2 regions of the Cryobacterium lyxosi genome follow, and region 1 is predicted to be linked to the other one. Evidence: predicted binding sites of a transcription regulator. Region 1 holds the regulator's gene; the other holds the start of a gene.
The links. The regulator HrcA, encoded in region 1, represses chaperone genes, less so after heat shock. The targets are predictions, from matches to a motif close to TTNGCACTCGNNNNNNNCGAGTGCNAA.
Positions count from the first base shown of each region.

Region 2: a site for HrcA is predicted at 2,266-2,292, ahead of groES (co-chaperone GroES). Genes of this name have one in related genera too.

Region 1 is NZ_SOGT01000015.1:133,021-137,437, reverse strand. It holds gene E3T27_RS14130 (16S rRNA (uracil(1498)-N(3))-methyltransferase) at 1-477, opposite strand, end outside; gene dnaJ (molecular chaperone DnaJ) at 479-1,585, opposite strand; gene hrcA (heat-inducible transcriptional repressor HrcA) at 1,665-2,684, opposite strand; gene E3T27_RS14115 (DUF4870 domain-containing protein) at 3,148-3,555, shown strand; gene hemW (radical SAM family heme chaperone HemW) at 3,552-4,417, opposite strand, start outside.
Region 2 is NZ_SOGT01000012.1:428,274-432,690, forward strand. It holds gene E3T27_RS11730 (hypothetical protein) at 46-753, opposite strand; gene rarD (EamA family transporter RarD) at 855-1,799, opposite strand; gene groES (co-chaperone GroES) at 1,899-2,195, opposite strand; gene E3T27_RS11745 (class I SAM-dependent methyltransferase) at 2,322-3,527, shown strand; gene E3T27_RS11750 (hypothetical protein) at 3,610-4,011, opposite strand; gene E3T27_RS11755 (DUF4190 domain-containing protein) at 4,114-4,417, opposite strand, start outside.

The sequences.
Region 1 (4,417 bases):
TTTGGTGCTGGCGAGCGGCGCGACCTCTGGCAACCAGGCCCGAATGGACTGTTTGCTGGCCTCGCGCACAATGCTGACCCAGCGTTCGTGGCCTTTGGCTATCTTCGGGCCCTCCCATTTGGTGATGGAACGGGATGCGGCCCAGGGAATGACGCCATCGACACCGAGTTCGGTGGCGGCTTGAACGGCAAGCTCGTCGCGATCACCCTTGGCGAGGGCCTGTACCAGACGGATGCGCGGCGTCGCCACCGCGGTCTCGCTCGCGTCATCCACGCGCAGGGTCAACACCGTAGCCTCCGCTGTCAGCACCGTCCCCTGCACCAGCAACCCGGCTCCATTGCCTAAGCGCAGCCGGTCTCCGGGACGAACCCGGCTGACCGTGACCGCGTGCCGTGCCTCGGCGCCATCAACGGAAACGACCTCCCCCGGGCGACACTGCGCCGCCCGGAGCGTTTCCTGCAGATAGAAATGTGCCACGTCAGCCGAGGAACCGGTCGCGCAGCTTCGCGAACAAGCCCTGCTGGTACTGGCTCAGGGTCGGCGCAGGCGCGGCGTAACGGGCAGCGAACTGCTCGATCAGGTCGCGTTCCTTGTGGTCGAGCTTGGTGGGCGTAAGCACGTGGATGCCGATCTTCAGGTCGCCTCGCCCGCTGCCGCGCAGCTTGGTGATACCACGATCCTTGATCGTGAGCACTTCTGAGCTTTGCGAACCAGCGCGAATCTCCACCTCGATATCACCGTCGAGCGCTTTCACGGTGACGTTGGTGCCAAGAATTGCGTTCGTCATCGACACGTCGAGCGAGCACATGAGGTCGTCGCCGTCGCGACTGAACACGTCGTGGTGGCGCACCTTCATCTCGAGGTAGAGGTCACCATTCGGACCGGCGGCCGGACCCGCCTCTCCGCTGCCGGGCATCTGCAGGCGCAGGCCGGTGTCGACTCCGGCCGGAATGTCCACCGGAACCGTACGCCGGGCGCGCACGCGGCCCTGCCCGGAACAGGTCATGCACGGCGTCGCGATGATAGTGCCGTAACCGCGGCAGGAGCCGCACGGGCTCGACGTCATCACGTTGCCGAGCAGAGACCGAACGGCGCGCTGGATGCTGCCGGTACCGTGGCAGATGTCGCAGGTGATCGGTGATGTACCGGGGGCGCAGCAGGAACCCTTGCAGGTGTCGCAAACGATCGCGGTGTCGACCTCGAGGTCGCGGTGCGTGCCGAAGATGACCTCATCGAGGTCGAGTTCAACCCGGATAAGGGCGTCCTGGCCGCGTTCGCGGCGGGACCGCGGGCCGCGGCTGCTGCCGCCTCCTCCGCCGAAGAAGGTCTCGAAGATGTCGCCGAAGTTACCGAAGTTCTGGCCGTCGAACCCGCCGTTCTGACCGCCACCCTGGTCGTATTTCTGACGCTGTTTCGCGTCGCTCAGCACGTCGTAAGCATGGGTGATGCTTTTAAACCGTTCCGACGCTTCAGCGCCGGGGTTCACGTCGGGGTGCAGTTCACGGGCAAGGCGTCGATAGGCCTTTTTGATTTGGTCGGTGGTTGCGTCGCGGTCAACGCCGAGAGCTTCGTAGTGGTCAGCCAAAGGTGGCTCTCCTTGAGTTTTTTATGATGATGATTCTGGTTCTGGTGATGTGGTCTCTGCCGCCGAGGCGGCAACAGATTTAGGTCTCGCCGAGCAGGCGGGAGAGATAGCGAGCGACGGCGCGCACCGCCGCCATGTTATTGGAGTAATCCATGCGCGTGGGACCAAGCACGCCCAGGCGGGCGAGGTTGCCGTTCGCGCTGTAGCCGCTGGTCAACACGCTTGCCTCGGGCAGGCCGAACGCCGCGTTCTCCCGGCCAATGCTCACCGAAACTCCGTGTTGGTCGGTCTCCATCTCGCCGAACAGTCGCAGCAGTACCACCTGCTCTTCGATGGCTTCGAGCACCGGGTAGATGCTGCCGGAGAAATCTTCCTCGGTGCGCACAAGGTTCGCTGCCCCGGCCATGACGAGTTTATCTTGGCGGTTGGCGCCGATTTGGTCGGCGAGGGTGCTCGTGATGAGGTCGATGAGCGGTTGCAGCATCGGCGCGCCCGGCCACACGCTCGCGGCGAGGGCGGCTCTGGCCTCGGCCATGCCGAGTCCAACGACAGCGACATTGAGTCGGGCGCGCACTTCTAAGAGGGTCTGCTCATCGAGCGCCCGCGGCAAATCGATCACGCGCTGTTCCACCCCGCCGGAATCCGTGATCAGCACCGACAGGATGCGCGTCTCGGTCAGGGGCACGAACTCGATGTGCCGTACCTTGGCGCGAGACACAGAGGGATACTGCACGAGCGCGACCTGATGAGTGAGCTGGGAGAGCAGTCGCACACTGCGCACGAGCACTTCGTCAAGGTCGGCGGCGTGACCCAGAAAGGTTTCAATGGCTTGACGTTGCGCCGGCGTGAGTGGCCGCAGATCAGCGAGGTGGTCGACGAAAACTCGGTAGCCCTTATCGGTGGGGATGCGCCCCGACGAGGTGTGCGGCGCTGCGATCAGGTCTTCTTCTTCGAGGAGAGCCATGTCGTTACGAATGGTGGCAGCGGAGACGCCGAAGGCGTGGCGATCAACGATGGATTTTGAGCCGACGGGTTCACGAGAGGCAACGTAGTCCTGCACGATGACGCGCAACACATCGAGGCCACGGTCGGAAACCATTGCGCCCACCTTCCTGATTCGTGAGGTCCAGCTTGAGTTCTGCGGATGCCGCTCACCGCGCGCTCTAAGGGTCACACGGGAAGGTACGTTTGCCAGCACATCGTTGGCACTCGCATCCACTGACTGCTAATCATATCGCGGCTGCCTGAACAGACCCATTGCCAGCAGTTCGAAGCGAGGGTTTAATTACGCGTATTCTGCCCAACACGTATGGTGAAGGGGACGATCATGAGCGATCCACAGTCACAATCTTTGAACGGCCCAAACAATCGTGAACCGAAGGTCGAAAAAGCCGCGGGACGGCCGAAACTACCGATATCCGTGGTCGATTCCGGTCAGTTCACCATTGGCACGGTTAGTCTGGAGGGGGCAGGCGTGGCCACTGCACGACTGTATGAGTGGCTCCGGCGACTAAGCGCCGGAAGCGCCACGACCAGTTCAACTTACTCGAACAGGAGACCACATGTCCGAGAACGATCCGCGCACGAATCCCTATGAATCCACCCCGCCGCAAAATCCTTACTCGCAAAATATCCCTCGCCGGCCGATGAGCCCGGCGGACGAGAAGATGTGGGCGACTTTGATTCACGTCGGCGGCATTCTGCTCGTTTTTCTACCCGGTCTGATCGGTTACCTCATGCTGCGCGATCGTGGTCCGTTCATTCGGGCGCACAGCGCAACGGCGTTGAATTTTCAGATCACCCTGACGATCGTTTATGTGGTGGCAACCGCGTTGACGAGCATCCTGATCGGATACCTGATTCTGCCGGTCGCCTTCGCCCTCGGCATCATTTTCTCGATCCTGGCCGCGCTGGCAGCCAATCGCGGCCAGGGCTACGCCTACCCGCTCACCATCAAATTCTTTAGCTAATCGCTGAGGCGCCGCACCACGGCGTCGGCCAGAAGTCGCCCGCGTAGGGTCAGTTCCACTGTTCCGGTCAGGGCGGCTCTGGCATTGATGAGTTCGTCGGCGATCAGACCGGCCACCTCGACGCGCCCCGCCGCCGACAGCGATGCGACCGGGATTCCGGTGCGGATCCGGCTCTGCAAGAGGATGCGTTCGAGCTCGCGGGTGGGCGCGTCCAGCGTCTCGCGACCAGCGGCCGGTGACAGGCCGCCCAGCATCCGTTCGGAGTAGGCGGCCGGATGCTTGACGTTCCACCAGCGCACGCCGCCGACGTGGCTGTGGGCGCCGGGGCCGACGCCCCACCAGTCCTGGCCGGTCCAGTAGGCGAGGTTGTGTCGGGATCTGTGGGCGTCGCTCGTCGCCCAGTTACTGACCTCGTACCAGTCGTACCCGGCGGCAGCGAGAAGTTCGTCGGCCAGCTCGTAGAAGTCAGCCTGCTGGTCGTCGTCGGTCGGCGCGATCTCGCCGCGGCGAATCTGCCGGGCGAGCTTGGTACCGTCTTCGACGATGAGCGAATAGGCGCTCAGGTGGTCGGGCTGCAGGCTGAGCGCCTGTTCGAGACTCGTGCGCCAATTCGCGAGGGACTCCCCCGGCGTGCCGTAGATCAGGTCGAGGCTCACGTCGAGCCCGGCGGCGCGGGCCCACTCCACGACGAGCGGCACCCGCTCGGGGTCGTGGGTGCGCTCCAGCGTGGCGAGCACGTGCGGCACGGCAGACTGCATGCCGAACGACACCCGGGTGAATCCAGCGTCGGCGAGGGCACCGAGGTAGGCGGCGTCGACCGAGTCTGGGTTGGCTTCGGTGGTGACCTCGGCGCCGTCTGCCA
Region 2 (4,417 bases), on a different contig from region 1:
GAAACCTACCCCTTCATAGGAGAACTTGGTAAAGCGACCAAATCGTTACGAACGGCGGCCGGTCATCCCTTGATAATCGATGACCTGGTTCTCCGTCAGGGCAAAAACACACTCTCCCCAGGATGTGCACACGGCGGTTCCCGAAACCACCCGGGGCCAGCCCGCTTCGAGCGAGGCGCCACCATCGTCTGCGGTGATGACCGCGGCCAGGGCTGCCGTGATGACCCCGTCATAGGCTTCCGCGCCGCCAGCCGTGGCCGTCAGCCCTGGGTCGGCGGTCTTCAGCCGGGCAGTGAACTCCTCGTCAGCGGCAAGGGGGGTTCCCCCGTTGGCAAAGTCGATGAGGGCCACGATGGTCGTGTTGCCAGCAAAACTGTCAACATCCGCTGGCAGCGCTGTCGTTGCGTCCCACAGCACCAGGTCGACGCCGCGCGCCGCAAGGTCCGCGTAGGCGGCGGCGAGGTCGCCATAGGAGTCGCGGTGAATGAGCTGCACGGGGTGGGTGGGAGTGGTCTGGTCGGCGAGGATATCGCGCACGGCGATTTCGGTGCCGGCTACCTGGGCCGCGCCGCTCGCAGCATTATCACCGGTCATGGGAAACAGCGTGCCGATGCTCAGCGTGCCGTCGCCGGTCGGGCTGGTGCTGACGACCGGAATTGGAATTGTGGTCGACGTGGCCGCCGGCGCGCCAGTACAGCCAGTCAGGGCCAGGGCGAGCAGAAAAACTACGGCGATCGTGGGGCGATGGGGCATGTGAATCCTCAAGTACTGAAATGAAATGAAATGAACTGAACTGGCCTGACGCGTGCGAGCTGACGGTTCAACGTATCGGCTGGCCGGCCCGTTCTTTGGAGCTAGGCGACTTCACGGATGCTACGCCGAGGACTGCGACCGGACGCCACCATGTCAACCATCAAAATGATCAGGGCCACCCACACCAGTCCGAAGCCGACCCAGCGTTCGAAGGGCATTGCCTCGTTCAGAATGACCACGCCCACGAGGAACTGGAGCACCGGCGCCACGAATTGAATGAGCCCGAGCACGGTCAACGGCAGCCGCCGAGCGGCCGCAGCGAACAGCAGCAGCGGCACCGCGGTGATGATCCCGGCCGCGAGCAGGCTCGCCGTGTGCCAGGGCGACACCGTGCCGAAGGTGATTCCGGAGAGTCCCGAGACGACAACGAGTTGCACGACGGCGACCGGGGCCAGCCACGCGGTCTCCAGGGTGAGACCGGTGACGGCATCCACACTCGGACCGACGCGCTTTTTGATCAGACCGTACAGCCCGAAGGAAAATGCGAGAATGAGCGAGATCCACGGCAGGGAACCGTATCCGACGGCGAGAACGACGACGGCGACACAGCTGACCACGATGGCCACCCACTGCAGCCGGCGCAAATTTTCCCGCAGCACGAAAACGCCGAGCAACACGGTCACGATCGGATTGATGAAGTAGCCCAAGGCCGCTTCGACGACGTGTCCGGTGGTCGCGGCGATCACGTAGGTCTGCCAGTTGATGAAAATGAACACCCCGGCCAGGCCCATGGTCCACACCAGGCGCCGCTGCCGCAGGGCCCGCCCGAGCACCGTCCAGGTGCGGGTGACCGTGATGATCAGAGCGCAGAAGACGAGCGAGAACAGCACCCGCCAGGCCACGATTTCAAACGCGCCGGAGGGCGCGAGTAGCAGAAAATAGAGCGGCAGCGCACCCCAGAGGGCATAGGAGAGACCACCGAAGACAAGGCCGGTACGGTACGTGGAATGGGCTGTCGTGCGGTGCGATGCGGCAGCATCCGTCATGGTCTTCTCCTGCGGAACAAAAGTGCACAAACAAAAAACTCCCGAACAGCAATGCTATTCGGGAGTTTCAGTCTAGAGACTAGGAGCGAAGAGAACTACTTAGCGTACGACGACGGCGAGCACGTCGCGAGCGGAGAGAACCAGCAGGTCATCGCCACCGAACTTGACCTCGGTTCCGCCGTACTTGGAGTAGATCACCTTGTCGCCGACGGCGATGTCGAGGGGGACGCGGTTGCCGTTGTCGTCAATGCGGCCGGGGCCGACTGCAACAACTTCGCCCTCCTGGGGCTTTTCCTTCGCGGTGTCAGGAATGACCAGACCTGATGCGGTGGTCTGCTCGGCGTCGACCTGCTTGATGACGATGCGATCCTCGAGCGGCTTGATGGAGACCGACACGGTTGACCTCTTTCTAAGATTTGGGTTAGCAGACTCCCAGCGAGAGTGCCAAGTGAAGTTTAGGGGGGTTCTGGCACTCACGCAACGTGAGTGCCAGATGGGGGGTCATTTTGCTAACGTTGCAGCATGGATCGAACCGAACTCGTTGACCTGCTTTCCCCCGCGAGTTTGCGACTGCTGGACTCCCTGCCGCCGTATGACAGCCATGGCGACGTGCTGAAGCTTGTGAGCGATCTGCGCAAGGCCGGACACCCATCCGACGTCGTGTCGGCCGTGCTCAACCAGTCCCGGCTTCGGGCGAAGGCCACCGTCAAGTTCGGTGAATTCGCCGAACGGATGCTGTTCACGGAGGCTGGCCTGGAGCAAGCGACACGATTGCGAGTCGCCGCGCTGCACGCCGGTCGGTTCGCCGGGCTCAGCACAGCCTTGGGCCGCCCGCCGCGGGTCGCCGACCTCGGCTGCGGCATCGGCGGCGACGCTATGGCACTCGCGGCCCTGGACGTTTCGGTCGTCGCCATCGACGCCGACGAGGTCACGGCGACCGTCGCGAGCTTCAACCTTGCACCGTTTCCCAACGCTTCTGCCCTGCAGGCCGACGCGGAGACGTTCGACCTGGGTGACTTCGACGCGGTCTGGCTCGACCCAGCCCGCCGCACGAGTGGACACAGCAACACGACGCGGCTGACCCGCTCCGAGGACTACTCCCCCTCACTCGACTTCGCGTACCTGCTGGCCACCCGCTTGCCGCTCGGGATGAAGCTCGGCCCCGGTCACGACCGCGACCGGATTCCTGTCGACGCCGAGGCCCAGTGGGTGTCGGTGGATGGCCAGCTGGTGGAAATGGGGCTGTGGTTTGGCGCGCTCGCACGCACCGGCATCCGTCGATCGGCTCTGCTCTTGACTCACGACGGCACGCACGAACTGACTGCCCCCGAAGACAGTGCAGACGTCGAAGCGGGCAGCCTGGGAAATTACGTATATGAACCCGATGGCGCGGTGATTCGGGCGCGGCTGATCGGTGATCTAGCCCGCTCGCTGGACGCGCATATGTTGAGCGAGGGCATCGCCTACCTGACCAACGACAGGCTCACTCCAACACCGTTCGCGAGCGCGTTCCGGGTGCTCGAGACTCTGCCCTTCGACGAAAAGAAGCTGCGGTTGGCGCTGTTTCATCGACGGATCGGTACCCTCGAGATCAAAAAACGCGGCGTCGACGTGGATCCGGCGACGTTGCGCACCCGACTCAAGCTCAAGGGGCCCGAGTCAGCGACCTTGATTCTGACGCGGGCAGCCGGGCAGCGCGTTGCGCTGCTCGTGGAGCGTGTGCGCTAGCTGGCGAGCTTGCTGCCCAACTGCGAAAATTCTCGGCGGGTACGCGTATTCGAGCGAATTTTCAAGCTCGGTACGGACCGCCCTAGAGCAGGGGCAGCACGGTGTGACTGATAAAGACGATCCAGCCGGCCGCGAGTAGAACGCCAACGAGACCGCTGACGAGACCGCTGAGCCAGAGAGTACGCGCCCGGTTCTCGGTGGTGCGCGCGATCAGCGCGAGGGTGATCGCGATGAGCGCTGGCGGCAGGCCGAACACACCGATCACTCCCAGGCCGAGCCCGGCCACGCCACAACCCACGGCGGCGATCGAGAGCCGGCGGCGGCCGGTGATGCGCTCTACCTCCGCCTCGGTGTAGATGTACGGCACGAACTCGGTGGGAGCGGTCACGGTGGACGCCCAGTCGAGCTGGCTGCCAGGCGGCGCGGGAGCACGCGTGTAGCCCAGCTGCGCCGAGGCGTCATCGTGCTGGTGGTGTGTCGTCATGGGTGTCCTCTGGCCGCGAACCGCGAGCAACGGAACGCTGGGATCAACCCGTGGTCGGTCGAAACGTGCCGAGCGGCCCCGCACGGGGCCACTGCTGCGTCGCTATCTGTAATAACCCGCGCCCGTGGAGGCTGCGGCAATCACGAAAGCGATCGTGATGATGGTGAAAATGGTGCCGCCGAGCAGTCCGACGTAGCCGAGGATGGTTCCCCAGAGAGCAAGCCCGCGTCCCTTTTCGCCGGTTTTCTTGATCTGGCTCAGGGCGATGTGGCCGGTGACGATACCGACGACCGAGACGAGGAGGATCGAGGTAACGAGCGAGATGATCGACAGAACGTTGTACTTGTCCTGCGGGTTCTGCTGGCCGTACGGATTCTGGCCGTAGGCCGGCGGCTGACCGTAAACC